One region of the Synechococcus sp. BIOS-E4-1 genome, then DNA from elsewhere that is predicted to be linked to it. Evidence: predicted binding sites of a transcription regulator. Region 1 holds the regulator's gene; each other region holds the start of a gene.
What was found. Region 1 encodes NtcA, which controls nitrogen genes in cyanobacteria. Its sites were predicted from a motif close to GTANCNNNNGNTAC; they were not measured.
Positions count from the first base shown of each region.

Region 2: SynBIOSE41_RS17510 (molybdenum cofactor guanylyltransferase) is a predicted target of NtcA. The motif match lies at 2,472-2,485, and genes of this name have one in related genera.
Region 3: SynBIOSE41_RS17465 (DUF4278 domain-containing protein) is a predicted target of NtcA. The motif match lies at 1,654-1,667, and genes of this name have one in related genera.
Region 4: urtA (urea ABC transporter substrate-binding protein) is a predicted target of NtcA. The motif match lies at 1,938-1,951, and genes of this name have one in related genera.

Region 1 covers NZ_CP047935.1:409,050-413,173, reverse strand. Annotated here, with positions in the region: gene dcd (dCTP deaminase) at 1-93, opposite strand, end outside; gene SynBIOSE41_RS01795 (cob(I)yrinic acid a,c-diamide adenosyltransferase) at 93-701, opposite strand; gene rph (ribonuclease PH) at 845-1,582, shown strand; gene ntcA (global nitrogen regulator NtcA) at 1,658-2,392, shown strand; gene SynBIOSE41_RS01780 (DUF3084 domain-containing protein) at 2,451-3,662, shown strand; gene SynBIOSE41_RS01775 (resolvase) at 3,659-4,096, shown strand; gene SynBIOSE41_RS01770 (DUF3146 family protein) at 4,074-4,124, opposite strand, start outside.
Region 2 covers NZ_CP047935.1:3,254,695-3,258,818, reverse strand. Annotated here, with positions in the region: gene SynBIOSE41_RS17520 (molybdopterin oxidoreductase family protein) at 1-704, opposite strand, end outside; gene SynBIOSE41_RS17515 (MFS transporter) at 785-2,353, opposite strand; gene SynBIOSE41_RS17510 (molybdenum cofactor guanylyltransferase) at 2,610-3,194, shown strand; gene SynBIOSE41_RS17505 (GTP 3',8-cyclase MoaA) at 3,191-4,124, shown strand, end outside.
Region 3 covers NZ_CP047935.1:3,244,654-3,248,777, forward strand. Annotated here, with positions in the region: gene ureC (urease subunit alpha) at 1-832, shown strand, start outside; gene SynBIOSE41_RS17460 (type 1 glutamine amidotransferase) at 847-1,584, shown strand; gene SynBIOSE41_RS17465 (DUF4278 domain-containing protein) at 1,752-1,919, shown strand; gene SynBIOSE41_RS17470 (circularly permuted type 2 ATP-grasp protein) at 2,312-3,787, shown strand; gene SynBIOSE41_RS17475 (alpha-E domain-containing protein) at 3,781-4,124, shown strand, end outside.
Region 4 covers NZ_CP047935.1:3,238,018-3,242,141, reverse strand. Annotated here, with positions in the region: gene ureE (urease accessory protein UreE) at 81-569, shown strand; gene SynBIOSE41_RS17430 (urease accessory protein UreF) at 566-1,237, shown strand; gene ureG (urease accessory protein UreG) at 1,237-1,839, shown strand; gene urtA (urea ABC transporter substrate-binding protein) at 2,074-3,378, shown strand; gene SynBIOSE41_RS17415 (branched-chain amino acid ABC transporter permease) at 3,480-4,124, shown strand, end outside.

The DNA of each region.
Region 1 (4,124 bases):
TTCAGGATCCAGATGACGAATCAAGCCTCTCTGAAAGGGTTCGAGCATGCCTGCGGCAGCCTGTTCCGTGATCCAACGGTCGTTCTTGAGCATCAGAAACCCCTACGCAGTTCCGTCACTTGATCGGCCAGGCCCATGAGAGATTCCGGGATCGACGGTCCTGTGATGATCACATCCATGGAACCAGGGCGTGCATCCAGGCTGTCACGCACCTCAGCTTCGTTCAGATAGCCCAGTGCGATAGCCAAACCGAGTTCATCCAGCACCAATTGATCGAGATCACCACTGGCGAGGTGGCGGCGACAGATCTGCCAGACCGCCTGCACAGCATCCACAGTCGTGGGTTCAGTTGAGCTGGCCGGATCTGAAAGACATCCCATCACTGCAGGCCTCATCCAGACCATGCGATCGCAGAGCGTGATCGCCGCATCAGGCCCCTGTGCGACTCCACCCTTGAGGAACTGCATCACTGCGACACGGCTGCCAAGCCCAGCGGATCGCAGTGCCTGACTGAGCACTGTGCCGAAACTGCCTCGATACGGGGCGGTATGCACCTGCAACTGCCCCTCAGGAGCCACCAGATGCAGTGGCTGATGAGGCTGAAGCGAGGGCAGGGGATGCAGGCCGGTACGGTTCAGAGCCCGTTGATCGGCGCCGCTCTGCTCGCGGGAGCGATGGCTTGGGCTCAGGCTGGCTGTCATCTCGGTCGCTTCCGTCGTAACTGGAATCGAATCGACCCAGCGGAACTCGAATCTAGCGGCGAAAATGCAAATCACAATCCCTTTGACACCATCCCTGGTGTCTCTAGGCCAACTGGCAGGCTCAAGATCCCGAACCTTTCCCCATGAGCGAACCCCAGCGCAACGTTGATCGCCAAGATGGCCGCCAACCCGCCGACCTCAGGGCCTTCTCTGTCGACTGGGATCCCATGGGTTTCGCTCTGAGCTCCGTCATCGTTCGCACCGGACGTACCACCGTGCTCTGCAGCGTCTGCCAGGAAGACGGTGTCCCTCGCTGGCGACGTGATCAGGGCCTGGGGTGGCTCAGCGCTGAATACCGACTGCTGCCGGGATCCACTCCTGATCGTCAGCGCAGGGAACTGATGAAACTGTCAGGACGAACCCAGGAGATCCAACGCCTGATCGGCCGCAGCCTTCGCGCCGCAATCGACATGGGGGCTTTGGGTGAGAACACACTGCTGATCGACTGCGATGTGATTCAGGCGGATGCGGGGACCCGGACAGCGGCCATCACCGGCGCATGGCTCGCCCTGCAGAAGGCCTGCGAACGGCTGCTTGCACAAGGCCGCATCAGCACCAATCCGGTCATCAACCAAGTGGCAGCGGTCTCTGTGGGCCTGATCGAGGGGCATCCTCTGCTTGATCTGGACTACAGCGAAGACAGCCGGGCCGATGTGGATCTCAATGTGGTGATGAACAACGCCGGCGATCTGCTCGAGCTGCAAGGCACTGCCGAGGGTGCACCATTCAGTCGCCGGCAGCTCAACAGCCTTCTGGACCTTGCCGAACCAGGGCTCAAGCAACTCATGGCCGCACAGCTGAATGCACTCCATGGGGACTGAGCCAGAAGAACCGTGTGCGTTGCTACAGGGTGACGGCGCATCGCTCCTTAACTTCCCCGCATTGATGCGTTGGTCATGGCCGAAGTGATGCGCGGCTTCAGTCGGACTGCTCCCCAACCTGGGCGATCCACAGAGACAAGCCTGACCAATGCGCCCAACCCCGCCAGCAGAACCCTGCTGGAAGTGATCCGTGATCTGGATGGTGCCAGCACCGAAATGGTGGAGCGGAACAAGACAATCTTTTTCCCTGGCGACCCCGCCGAACGCGTCTATCTGATCCGAAGGGGGGCTGTACGTCTGTCGAGGGTGTACGAGTCGGGGGAAGAGATCACCGTTGCCCTGCTGAGGGAAAACAGCCTGTTCGGAGTGCTCTCACTGCTCACCGGGCATCGCTCCGATCGGTTTTATCACTCCGTGGCATTCACCAGAGTGGAGATGGTGACAGCACCAGCGAGCTCCGTGCGCCAGGCGATCGAAGCGGACACCAGCGTGGGATTGCTGTTACTGCAGGGTCTCTCCAGCAGAATTCTGCAGACCGAGACCATGATCGAAACACTCACACACCGGGATATGTCCTCCCGTCTGGTGAGTTTTCTGCTTGTTCTCTGCAGGGACTTCGGCATGCCTGGGTCCCAGGGCATCACCATTGATCTGCGTCTGTCTCACCAGGCCATCGCTGAAGCGATCGGATCCACCCGTGTCACGATCACGCGACTGCTTGGCGATCTACGCAATTCAGGCCTGGTCGAAATTGACCGCAAGAAAATCACCGTTCTCGATCCGATTGCACTGGCCAAACGTTTCAGTTAATCCCTCGACAGGTGAAGATGGGCAGCACCTCAGCGGCCTGCCGCATGTTTGACCGTCCGTGACCGGCTGGCTTCTGCTGCTGTCCCTGTTGATCCTCGGGGGGGTGCTCTCCACCCTTGGTGATCGACTGGGTTCAAGGGTCGGCAAGGCCCGGCTGAGCCTTTTTGGTCTTCGCCCACGTCAAACCGCGGTGGTGATCACAGTGCTGACGGGGAGCCTGATCAGCGCCCTGTCGCTGGGGCTGATGCTGCTGGTGAGCCGTCAGCTGCGGGTTGGACTGTTTGAACTCAACGACCTGGAAGCACGCCTGCGCAGCAGTCGCTCAGATCTGAAAGGAAGCCGCAAGGCTCAACGCAAGGCCCGTCAACAACTCGAGGAGGCTCGCGCCGATGAAATCAAAGCCAGGAAGATCCTGGCTGATGCAGAGGCCCGGGCCGGTGAGCTGCGCAGCACACTTCAACCGCTGCAGGAACAGACGCGCCGACTTGAAGCTGAACGACAGAGACTCAGCCAGGACGTGCGCAACCGCGATGCGGAAATCCAGCGCACGGATGATGAACTTCAGGCGGTGCGCGAACGCATCAGCTCCGGTGAAGCGGAGCTCCAGCAACTGGAGGAGAACCTGCTGGCACTGCGGCGTGGAGATGTGGCCATCAGCAGTGGTCAGCCACTGGCCACCGTCACGCTCAAGCTGGATCGTCCTGATCAAGCCCGGCAAGTGATTGACCAGGTGTTGCGGGAAGCCAATCTGCAGGCCTTTCAGAAAGTTCTGCCAGGACAGGCACCTGATCGCCAGATCATCCTCGTGCCCCGCCAGGACATTGAAAGACTGGAAAAAGCCATCCGAAAACCTGGCACCTGGGTGGTGCTGCTGCGCTCAGCGGCCAATGTGCTGCGTGGTGAGCGAGTGGTTTACGCCTTCCCGGATGTACGTCCCAATGTGGCCATCACCATTGAGGGAGAAGTTCTGGCCAGAACCACTCTTGCCAGCCAGGACACCAACCCGGAAGCGGTGCGAAACCGCATCAACCTGCTGTTGGCATCCACCCTGGCAGAGGTACGCCGACGGGGGTCGCTCAGCCAGGGACTTCAATTTGATGCCAACGGCGTCAACACGCTTGCCCGGGAGCTGACCGAACGCAGTGGTGGACTGGTTGAACTCGAAGCGGTGGCCGTGCGGCGCAGTGAAACCGCCGATCCCATTGCCATCGAGCTGCGTCCGAGCCGCCGGCTGCGCCCAAGATCGACGCTCCAGGACGACACTCCATGAGCTGGATCGTCTCGGTTGACCCTGGACGCAACAAGTGCGGCCTTGTCCTGGTCGATTGCGGCAATAACTGCGTCATCGAAGGGCGAGTGGTTGCAACTGAGGATGTACGGGACACTCTTCAGTGCTGGAAGCAGATCGCACCCATTGAAGGCATGGTGCTGGGAAATGGCACAGCCAGCGACAGCTTGAGAGAGCAGCTGCCTGAAGATCTTCCCGTCAAGCTGGTGGATGAGCGCGGCACCACACTTCAGGCACGCAAGCGGTATTGGCAGCTGTGGCCCCCCAAGGGATGGCGGCGATTGATCCCCCGAGGCCTGCTGCTACCACCCACCGAACTGGATGCCCTTGCAGCCCTGGTGATTCTTGAATCCGAGCTCGGTCGCGAGATCCTCTGGCCTGGTCCAGCCCCACTCAGAAACGGGCTCGCACCGTAAAGCTGTAGTCACCGCCGGCTTCAAGCCT
Region 2 (4,124 bases), 470 kb from region 1:
CCCGGGGTAATGGCTAGATGATGATCGGCAATCTTGGCCGTGTCTGTGCAACGAGGGTCAACCACCACGATGGTGAGGCCCTTGGGATCACGTTTTTTGCGTTTGAGCAGGCGCTGGAACAGCACGGGGTGGCATTCGGCCGTGTTCGTGCCGATCAGGAATGCCACGGAACAGTGATCGAGATCCTCGTAGCAGCAAGGAGGACCGTCCGAGCCAAGACTGCGGGTATACCCGGCCACGGCTGAACTCATGCAGAGGCGTGAATTGGCATCGAAATTGTTGGTGCCCAGAGCTCCTTTCAAGAACTTCTGGGCCATGTAGTAGTCCTCGGTGTGGAACTGGCCTGAGCCGTACATGGCGATGGCATCGGCACCTTTGCCGCTGAGGGTGCTGCGAATGCGCCCTGTCAGCAGGTCAAAGGCACTGTCCCAGCTGATCGGCTGGAAATCATCATTGAATGTCGGCCGGTAGAGAGGCTGAGTGAGCCTTCCCCGGGCCAGGGTCTCTCCCACCGTGGCCCCCTTGATGCAGACCTGTCCCAGGTTCGATGGATGTTGTTTGTTGCCTCGCGCAGTCCACATCGGGTTGCCTTCGGCGTCCCGTTTCACGGATTTTCCCGCTTCTCCCGGTGGCATCAGTTCCAGACCGCAACCCACGCCGCAGTAAGGACACTGACTCTTAACGCTCGCGCAGGGACTGGTCATCAAAGAAGTCCGATGGAATGAGAGATCCCCGGTGCAGACAGCACCAGGGATCCGTGATCTCAGTCGAGAGTGCTGATTGATCAGCGAGCCATCGCAGGCGCGGATGGCGATGGACTTTCGCCCTCGTGCAACTCAGCGAAGGATCCTTTGGGTTCCTTGAGGAAGAAGAAGCAGAAGAAAGCCACGATCAGTCCTGCGATGCCCAGAATCTGGAAGAAGGCACTGTTGGAGGCTGCAATCACCTCAGGGGAAGGATCTTTGCCTCCACCCATCCAGAGCGGCAGCAGGCTGAAAATGGTGAGGTAAGTCACGGCGCCGACATTGCCGTAGGCACCAACCAGGCCTGCCACCTGACCCGTTACGCGACGCTTCACCAGCGGTACGAGGGCGAATGTTGCGCCTTCCCCGGATTGAACGAAGAAGGAAGCAAGCATGGTGATCACCACAGCAATGAAGATGCCTGTGGAACCGCTGAATGTGCCTGGTTTGATCAGGCTCATCACCAGATAGCCGATGCCCAGTCCGGCTGTGAGAAAGCCCATGGTGTTTTTTCGGCTGCCGAGCTTGTCGGAAATCAATCCGCCGGCCGGTCTCGCCACTAAATTCACGAAAGCGAAACAGGAGGCCAGGATTCCAGCTGTCGCCTTCGGCAGGTCGAAAGTGGTTTCAAAGAATGTTGGCAGCATCGAAACAACAGCCAGCTCAGAACCGAAGTTCACGATGTAGGTGAGTTCGAGGATGGCCACCTGACGGAACTCATAACGATCTTCCTTGGGATACACCTTGGTTCCCATGATCAGATCACGGTTGGTTCGGATGATTCCCCAGGTTTGAAAGATGAACCAGATGAGAACAGCCAGCAGGGCCAGTAGATAAGTTCCAGTGTTCAGGAATCCAACTTTCTGAAGTCTCCAACACAGAACACAGAGGATTGCGGCGAAGGGAACATTCATGCCGAGTAGTCCCCAGAAATCCCTCATCGACGTGACTTCAAGACCTGCAGTCTTCTCGGGACGTTGATACTCTTTTCCTGGCGGGGTATCGCTGACGTTGAAGAAGTAAATCACTCCATAAACGGCGGAGATGATACCCGTTAAAGCAATCGCTCCTCTCCAGTTCAGGGTTGCACCAGTTGGCAGTTCGAATCCCCCGGAGAAGGAAATAAAGCCAGCAAGCGCAACCAGGCTCAGTGCTGAGAAGGCTGAGCCGAAGTTGCCCCAACCGCCATAGATGCCCTCTGCCAGGCCGATCTCTTTGGGAGGGAACCATTCGGCAACCATGCGGATGCCGATCACGAAGCCGGCGCCCACGATGGAGAGCAGCAGACGGGCCACCACCAGTTGATTGAAATCCTGTGCTGATGCAAACATCAGGCAGGGAATCACCGAGAACACCAGCAGGGTGGAATAGGTGAGTCGAGGCCCGAATTTATCCAGCAACATGCCAATCAGCACACGAGCGGGAATGGTGAGCGCAACATTGCAGATTGCAACCGTACGGATCTGGCCGACGGTTAGGCCAAGATCAGCTTTCACTGTTGTGGCCAGTGGCGCCAGGTTGAACCAAACGACAAAAGTTAAAAAGAATGCAAACCAGGTGAGATGGAGTGTTCGATATCTCCCCTGGAATGACCAGAGTTCGCCAAGCATGGGGTTTGTTGGTGTGGAGATTCAAACCCCGGTGTCGAAACGAAGGCACTCAGGATTTCAAGGTGCGGCGCTCATGCAGACCGCCTGATAATTGCACCATTTGGCGGCTACATGAATCGTTGCATTGGCTACAAAATTGCAGTGTTGGGGCCTCAGCATTACTTTCGTGCATCAGCGACCTGAGTCTTTTTGGTAGTCGTTGTAACTGCAAAGTCGTTGGCTTGAGGTGTTACCAAGGCCCAAGATCTTCGGTCCTATGTCTCGTCGTCTTCTGGGCGTTGTTCTTGCCGGTGGTGCCAGTCGTCGCATGGGTGCCGACAAAGCTTTGCTGACCCATCCGGATGGATCGAGCTGGCTTGAGGCTCAGGTCCAGTTGGTGCGCTCAGCGGGTCTTGATGTGTGTGTGATGACGGGTCATGACACGCATCACGCGTTGCTCAGCACGCGCAAGGGAGTGACTGTTCAAGCGGAGCCCTGGCAGCCTGCAGGCCCCCTCTGGGCTTTGAGCTGTGTTCTGCATGATCGTGATGATGAAGCGCTGCTCACACTGCCTGTGGATATGCCGGGCCTACGTCTGGATGCATTGCAGCAATTGATCCTTCGCTGGAGACAGCAGCCAGCCAGGGCGCTTGTTGCCGATGACGGCTCCAGGCTCCAGCACCTCTTTGGGATCTATCCGTGCGGTGCTTCGTATCGCAAGGCGCTTGATGACGAGCTGACGGAGGGGAAGGGCCGTTGGCGCGAGTGGCTTGGGTGCATTCCTCATGACACGCTGAAATTACCTCCTGATCAGCTGGTCAATGTCAATCGGCCCCTTGATCTGAAAGCGTTGACTGGATGATTGCCGCATTTCCCCCGATTGACCAGCGGGCTCGAGCGCTCGGGGTGCTGCGGTTGTCGCTCACGGCCCGCTGCAATCTGGCCTGTCCCTATTGCTGCCCTGATGCTGAGGATCCTCCTGGGCTGCTCAGTCTTGAGCAGCAATTGCGCCTCATCCGGGTTGCTTCCAGGCTGGGAGCACACACCCTTCGGCTCACTGGAGGCGAACCGTTGCTGAGTGATCGGTTGCTGCCGCTACTTGAGCAGGTGGCTTGCGGGCGTGCCACTCCTGGAGACCCCTTGCAGGGTTTGCGTCAGGTGGCACTCACCAGCAACGGTGTGTTGCTGACGCAGGAACGGGCTCTTGCTCTGCGCGCTGCTGGTCTTGATCGGATCACTATCAGTCTCGATGCGGTCGAGGCTGTGGTGGTGGCGCGTATGGCTGGTCTGCGCGGTGGGGAACCAGCCGGAGCCCGCCTGATTCAGCAGGTGCTGGCTGGTCTTGAGGCAGCTCGTTCTGCAGGATTTGACCCTGCTTCTGGGGCCCTAAAGCTCAATGCGGTGATCCAGCGGGGCGTCAACGACGATCAGTTGATTCCTCTGGCGATGTTGGCGCGTCAGCAAGGGCTGGAGCTGCGCTTGATCGAATATATGGATGTGGGTAATCGCAACGGCTGGGCCATGGAGCAGGTTCTGCCTGCCGCCGTGATGATTGATCGCATCAGCCGCCATTGGCCGTTGTTGTCACTCGGGCGCTCCCCAGGTGGCACCGCCCTGCGCTGGCGTTATCGCGATGGCGCCGCAGACATCGGTGTGATCGCCTCAATCAGTGAGCCCTTTTGTGGAGACTGCAACCGCCTGCGCATCACCGCTGATGGGCAAGCCTTCACTTGTCTGTTTGCATCCTGTGGAACAGATCTGAAACCGGCTCTGACCAGTGACGACGACCTGG
Region 3 (4,124 bases), 480 kb from region 1:
CAATGTGTTGCCGAGCAGCACCAACCCCACAAGGCCCTACACCACCAACACGCTCGAGGAGCACCTCGACATGCTGATGGTCTGCCACCATCTGGATCCGAAGATTCCCGAAGACGTGGCCTTCGCCGAGTCACGCATCCGTCGCGAAACGATCGCCGCTGAAGACATCCTTCACGACCTGGGCGCCTTCTCGATCATCGCCAGCGACTCCCAGGCCATGGGCCGTGTCGGCGAGGTGATCACGCGAACCTTCCAGACAGCTCACAAGATGAAGCTGCAGCGCAGCGCACTGCCGGAAGACTCCGATCGCAACGACAACCACCGCCTCAAGCGCTACATCGCCAAGGTGACGATCAATCCCGCAATCGCCCATGGCATCAGCAACGAAGTGGGATCCATCGAAACCGGCAAGCTCGCTGATCTGGTGCTTTGGAAACCAGGCTTCTTCGGCATCCGACCTGAGCTGGTGATCAAGGGCGGCTCGATTGTGTGGGCCCAGATGGGAGACGCCAATGCCTCAATTCCGACTCCAGGGCCCGTGCACGGCCGCCCGATGTTCGGCGCCTTCGGCAAAGCCCTGGCTCCCAGTTGTCTCACCTTCGTGAGCGAAGCCGCGATGGATGCCGACATCCAACGCCAGCTAGGTCTGGAACGCATCTGCATGGCGGTGAAGGAGACCCGGAGCGTGGGCAAGAGTGCGCTCAAGCTTAATGCGGCCCTGCCCAAGGTGAATGTGGACCCGCAGACCTATGAGGTGTTCGCCGATGGCAACCTGCTCACCTGCGAGCCCGCCGAGACTCTGCCCCTCGCCCAGCGCTACCTCTTGTTGTGAATCACTCCCTGCTGGTGGTTCAGCACGTTGATCATGAGGGTCCTGATCTGATTCGTGAACTCGCGATTCAACGGGGAATGAGCATCCAGACGATCCGTCCAGATCTCGGCGAAGTCCTGCTCGATCCAGCCAGCCTCCCGAACACGATTGCTGTGGTGCTTGGCGGCCCGATGGGGGTGAACGACCGCAATGAGCCACACATGAAGTGGCTTCAACGCGAGCTGGAATGGTTATCGATCTGGCATCAGCAGAAAAAACCCGTGCTGGGAATCTGTCTGGGTGCCCAGCTGCTCGCTGTGGCGGCTGGAGGATCGGTGGGACCACTCGAGGTGGGCGACCCACCACAGGCACTGAAAGAGCTGGGTATTGGCGCCATTCACTGGCTGCGGAATTCCAAAGAAGAACCCCTGCTTGATGGCCTTGATCCAAGTGCACTGGTCCTGCACTGGCACGGCGATCGCATCCGACTACCCCATGACGCCACCTTGCTTGGTTCGTCATTGCACTGCCCCGAACAGGTGTTCAGGATCGGCCGGCATGCCTTTGGCCTCCAGTGTCATCTCGAAATCTCAGGGCCAAACCTGGAGCGATGGATTCAATCCGACGCCGCTTACATCGTTAGCGCGATGGGGAGTAATGGAGCCAATCGACTCCGCAGTGACTGGGAGCAACTCGGCGGATATCTGCAACAGAGTGGAAGCCAGTTGTTCAGCAATATGTTCAATGAGCTACAAAACATCAGCAGCCACTGAATCCAAAACCTTTCGAAACTGGTATCAACACGAACACCAGAGCAACAAACCAATCAATCACAATCATCTGTAGTCACAGCTACACATCGTTCACTTCATCCTTGAATGAAGCGCAGTACGACTCAGGCCATGGAACGGGGACCTGAGCTTGCTTCGGAGAACCGATCATGAGCGCACTTCTCTATCGCGGTCACACCTACAATCAGCACAAAGATTTTGTAAAAAAGCCAACTGTTCAACTCACCTATCGCAGGCAGACTTATCGGGCACGTCAGGCAGAGGCTCGCCCGATTGTGGTCGAGCTGAAATATCGGGGTGTAGCTTACAGCCACTGAGCAATCCATTCTTTTGAATGCGGCCAAATCGAAAGATCTGAGTGGCTAAAACTCAGTTTCTACTTGGATCAGAGTTGATGTGGTTCAATCGAACATCGGGCAAAGCTGCAAGCAATCCCTTTCAAGCTCCAGGGAGTCCTCCGGCTGCAAACAGAAAAACCATCCGGTTTCGACTGCCTGGTCATCAGCTCTCTTTTCACTGCAACAGCTGAGAACATTTCAGCAACGCGTGGTGATCTGCTGATCGAGCTCGTATCAGTGAATTGCGTACCGAGCACTACACAAATTTTGTGATCTTTGGAGATCAGATCACCCTCAACAAGGATTCGTAGCAACAGTCACAAGACGTGGCTGGAGCGAGCTCTTGGATCAAGTAAACCCGCCTTGAAGGGATGTTCACCGACTACAGACCATCGGTCGGCTACGACGAATATTTCTGCAGTGGTACAGCCTGTCCCCGTAAGAATCTGGCCCCCCTGCTCAGTTCACTGGGACAGATTGGCCTGCCGGAACTGAAACGCAACCATGCCTCTGCAAGCAACTTGCTACGCCGGCTTGGAGCCACCTTTCGCCTCAATGACTCTGGCCAGGAGGGTAGCGAACGGATTCTTCCATTCGATCCCCTGCCTCGACTGATTGCCCTTAGCGAATGGAAGGCCCTGGAGCAGGGACTGCTGCAACGATTGGAGGCCATCGACTGCTTCCTCGCCGACGTCTATGGCTCTCAGCTGATCATTCGTGACGGCGTCATCGACCGTGAGGACGTGGAGAGTTCATCAGGCTGGCTCCCCCAGATGCAGGGCATTGAACTGCCGTTCAATCGTTGGTGCCACATCTCAGGCCTGGACCTGATTCGCGATGGCGACGGCCACTGGCGTGTACTGGAAGACAACCTGCGCTGTCCGTCAGGCGTTGCCTACTTCCTCGAAAACAGACGGGTCATGAAACGCCTTTTCCCCAGCCTGTTCGAGGGGCGCACCGTCAAACCCATTGACGATTACCCGTCCCACCTGTTTCGAACCCTCCAGGACCTGGCTCCCTGGAGCGATTCACCACAGGTTGTGATCCTGACTCCAGGGGTTTTGAACAGTGCTTACTTCGAGCACAGCTACCTGGCCCAGCAAATGGGCATCCCATTAGTCGAAGGAAGGGATCTGATCTGCGAGGACAATAGTGTTTGGATGCGCAGCACGAACGGTCGCACGCGAGTGGATGTGATCTATCGCCGCATCGACGACGACTTCCTCGATCCAACCGTTTTTCGCAAAGACTCCATGCTGGGAGTCTCCGGCCTCATGGATGTGCTGCGTCAGGGCAGGCTCTCCATCGCCAATGCGCCGGGAACAGGAGTTGCCGATGACAAGCTCATCTATGCCCATGTGCCGGCAATGATTCGCTACTACCTCGGTGAGGAGCCAGTCATCGAGAACGTTCACACCTATCTGTGCGCACGGTCAGAGGATCGCCAGTTCGTCCTCGACAACCTTGAACAGCTAGTGGTGAAATCCGTTGCCGAAGCAGGGGGCTACGGGATGCTGATCGGACCGCAGGCAAGCCGCTCAGAATTGGCCGACTTCGATTCGAAGATCAGGGAGAATCCACGCAACTTCATCGCCCAGCCAACGCTTCAGCTCTCCACCGTGCCATCGCTCAGCGAGGGGGAGCTTTACCCATGTCATGTGGATCTTCGCCCTTACGTGCTGCGTGGAAAAAGCAATTGGGTCAGCCCAGGTGGACTCACCCGTGTTGCCCTAAAGCGAGGTTCTCTAGTGGTGAATTCCTCCCAGGGTGGCGGCTGCAAGGACACCTGGATTCTGGATGAACAGCGGGTCACAACGGAGCAGAAAAGGGAGGCCGCCCTGTGCTGAGCCGGGTCGCCGACTCCCTCTACTGGATCAATCGCTATCTGGAACGAGCAGAAAACATCTCGCGCTTTCTCGAGGTCAGCGAAGCGATGGCTCTCGACTGCCCTCCAGGCAGTGCCGAACCGTGGCTGCCTTTGGTGGATGCCACCGGCGACCGCCGCAGTTTCGACAAGGCTTATCCATCTGGATCATCCAAAGATGTCATCCACTTCCTGCTCCTGGATCAGGACAACCGCAACAGCATTGTGAGCTGCATCGCGATGGCTCGCGAGAACGCACGGCAGATCCGCGACGTCATCACCACGGAGATGTGGGAGCAGATCAATGATCTTCACTGGAG
Region 4 (4,124 bases), 490 kb from region 1:
CTCAGCGATCACTCTGTAGCAATGCACACGAAAAGAAGGCTTGGGTCATAGGCAGGCTCAGGGCCGGACAGGGAAGGGTGTTGGTTGAACCTGTGATCGTGCTGGAGCACCGCCAATTGGCCGGCGGATGGACCAAGGCCGAGGCGGTCGGTCGTTTGCAACTGCCGCTCACCGCAGACGAACGCACGGTTTTGCGTGGCCGCCGTCGCACCCGCTGCGGCAGGGAGTTGTTGCTGCAGCTGCCTCGTGATGGTGCTCTCCAGCCGGGAGATCTCCTTTTGGATGGATTGCGCAGTTTGCAGGTGGAAGTGATCGCAGCACCAGAACGGCTGTTGCGGGTTCGCGCGGCTTCGCCGCTTGAGCTCCTGCAGGCTGCTTATCACCTTGGAAACCGTCATGTTCCGCTTGAGCTGCATGAACAGGAGCTTCTGCTGCTTGAGGATTCGGTGTTGGCCGTGATGTTGACGAGTCGTGGACTTCAGGTGGGTACCTGTGAACGGCCATTTGTTCCCGATGGTGGTGCCTATGGCGGAGTTCATTCGCATCCTCATGGACTCGCTCCTGCATGAGATCGCTCGCCTTGCTGCAGATGGTCAGTCCGGCGCTGCCCGTGGGTGCATTCAGTTATTCCGAGGGATTGGAGGTGTTGATTCAATCCGGTGCTCTCAGGGATGAACATGGGATTGAGCTGTGGCTTGCTGCAGAGCTTCAGCGGGGTGGCTTGCGCCTCGAAGCCGCAGCGCTCCCGGAGTTGGCAGCTGATCTGAGGCATTGGCAGGCCAGTGCTGATGCCAGTGCGCGAACCCGGGTGATTGATCTGGATGGCTGGCTGTTGGCGACGCGCGAAGCTGCAGAGCTGCGTGCCCAACAGCGTCAGATGGGTGGTTCGTTGCTTGTGCTGCTCGCAGACCTGGGTCACCCTCTTCCAGAAGCGCTTCCTCTGGCATGGCCTGCTGCATGGGCATGGGCCTCCGTTGCTCTGCAGGTCGCTGAGCGGGAAATGGTTGAGGGCTATCTCTACGGCTGGGTTGCCAATCAACTCAGTGCTGCTGTGCGTTTAGTGCCATTGGGGCCAACAAGAGCCCAGGTTCTGCAGCAACGCCTGCTCCCCCAGATCGTGGATGTGGCTGAACAGTTGTCTGCTGTTCACCCCCATGAGCTTTGGAACAGTGGTGTTGGCGTCTCGATGGCGCAGCTGGCCCATGCTGAGTTGTATTCCCGCTTGTTTCGAAGTTGATGGCTAGCAAGCTTCGTTTAGGTGTTGCCGGACCGGTGGGCTCGGGGAAGACCGCATTGGTTGAGGCTCTTTGCAGAGAGCTGCGCGATCAGTTGCAGCTGGCTGTTGTCACCAATGACATCTACACCCAGGAGGATGCTCAGTTTCTGACCCAGGCAGGGGCCTTGGAGCCAGAGCGGATCCGTGGAGTCGAAACTGGAGGATGTCCGCATACAGCGATTCGGGAGGATTGCTCGATCAATCGGTCTGCGGTGTCTGAGCTGGAAGCCCAGTTTCCCGACTTGGATGTGGTGTTGGTGGAAAGCGGTGGCGATAATTTGGCCGCCAGCTTCAGTCCTGAGCTGGTGGACTTGTGCATCTACGTGATCGATGTTGCTGCTGGTGACAAGATCCCGCGCAAGGGCGGCCCAGGCATCACCCGCTCAGACTTGCTTGTGATCAACAAGATCGATCTGGCACCTTTCGTTGGAGCCGACTTGGGGGTGATGGAGCGTGATGCCCAACGAATGCGTGCAGGCCGTCCCTGGTGCTTCACCAATCTCCAAAGCGGAGAAGGCCTGGATTCTGTTGTTGGATTTCTGATACAACAGCTACCAAATTAAAGACGTATTCAATAATTGTCATTGCTTTTGCTGTCGTTGATACCGAATTACTTTTGGTGTAAGTGGATGTAATCTCATTCCTTGCTTGATGCGCATTTGTCGCAATAGTTACTTTGCTTAGGCACTGTTCAAGACCCTTAACGTCATTATGTTCTCGTTAATACAAAACTGATTTTGAATCAGTCTTACTCAGTCACTTCCGCCATTCGGCGAGCATCCTGAATTGAGGATTTCATGAGTAATTCTTTGTCCAAGCGGTTGTTTTCTGGCTTGGCTGCTGTCTCTCTAGGCCTCGGTGTCACGGCATGTGCAGGTGGCGGTCAGGCCACCAACGCCACCTGTGATGACGAAGGAAATTGCACTGTCACTGTTGGCATCCTTCATTCTCTGACAGGCACCATGGCCATCTCGGAGAAGACCCTCGTTGATACCGAGAAGATGGCCATCGCAGAAATCAACGCTGCCGGGGGCGTTGAGGTTGATGGCAAGAAATACATCATTGAAACCATCGTTGAAGATGGTGCATCCACATGGCCGACCTTCGCTGAGAAATCGAAGAAGCTGATCGACCAAGACAAGGTGCCAGTTGTTTTTGGTGGCTGGACTTCAGCCAGCCGGAAGGAAATGCTGCCGGTCTATGAGTCGAAGAATGCCTTCCTGTATTACCCGATTCAGTACGAAGGCCAGGAATGTTCGAGCAACATCTTCTACACCGGCGCAACCCCGAATCAACAATCGGAACCGGCCACCAAATTCATGTATGAGAAGTCACCTGCTGCTGGTAAGGACTTCTTCCTGGTTGGATCGGACTATGTGTTCCCTCGCACGTCCAATACGATCACCAAGGCGCAGGTTGAGCAGCTCGGTGGCAAGGTTGTCGGCGAGGATTATCTGCCTCTAGGGAATACAGAGGTAGCTCCAATTATCGCCAAGATCAAAAAAGCCCTCCCGGATGGTGGCGTCATCATCAACACCCTCAACGGCGACCAGAACGTCGCTTTCTTCAAGCAGATACAAGATGCTGGGATCACACCGGCCAATGGTTATTACGTGATGAGTTATTCCATCGCTGAAGAAGAAATCAGCACGATTGGACCTGAATTTCTTGAGGGTCACTACGGCGCATGGAACTACATGATGTCGATCGATACACCTGCTTCCAAGAAGTTTGCTGCAGACTTCAAGGCCAAGTACGGCGCCGATCGCATGGTTGCTGACCCGCAAGAGTCGGCATACAACATGGTGTATCTCTGGAAAGCTGCTGTCGAAAAAGCCAATAGCTTTGACGACGACAAAGTGCGTAAAGCGCTGATTGGTATCGAGTTTGATGCACCTCAGGGTCCTGTGAAAGTGATGCCAAACCATCACCTCTCTCAGACGGTTCGGATCGGTCAGATCACCAAAGACGGTCAGTTCGCGATCCTTGAAGAGACCAATGGTCCTGTGTCACCGCAGGCTTGGAACCAGATCCACCCTGATTCCAGTGGCTATGCCTGTGACCACACCGATTCCTCTAAAGGCGGTAAGTACAAGCTCTGATTCAGTTTCATTCATTGACTGATCACTGATTGGTCTTTGGAGGAGTTCCTCATGGGACTCCTCCTTTTGTTGTTCCACCGACTGTTTCAGTCCCGACTTCCGTGCAACTGCTTTTTGAAAGCCTGTTCAATGGTGTCGCCATCGGTTCGGTCCTGCTGATGGCTGCACTTGGATTGGCGATTGTGTTTGGCCTGATGGGCGTGATCAACCTCGCCCATGGTGAGTTGATCATGCTCGGGGCCTACACGACCTATGTGGTGCAGCTCATCTTCAAGCTGCCTGCAATGCAGCCCTTCTACAACGTCTATGTGTTGATTGCGATTCCCCTGGCCTTTGTCGTCAGCGGTGTCGTCGGCATCCTTTTAGAGCGAACCGTCATTCGTCGTCTTTACGGCAGCCCTCTGGAAACACTGCTGGCTACCTGGGGAGTCAGTCTGATTTTGCAGCAGTTTGTGCGCAGTGTGCCGATGGCTTATGCCGCAGGATTGGTCCTCGCTCTGGTGAGCGGATTTGGTTTGCCGTTGGTGCTTCCCGCTCAGTGGTTGATCGCGAAGCGTGCGCGTTTGATTCGTTTTGGCTCCTGGGCTCTGTCGGCCTGTTTTGGGGTTTGTCTTGCAGGGGTTCTGGCTTCGCAGATCAACCGCATAGCTCGAGCGGATGCACGCAATGTGGATGTCACGGCTCCGCAGTGGATGCGTGGCGGACTTGAGTGGATGGACCTGACCTTTCCTGTCCCTCGCTTGGTG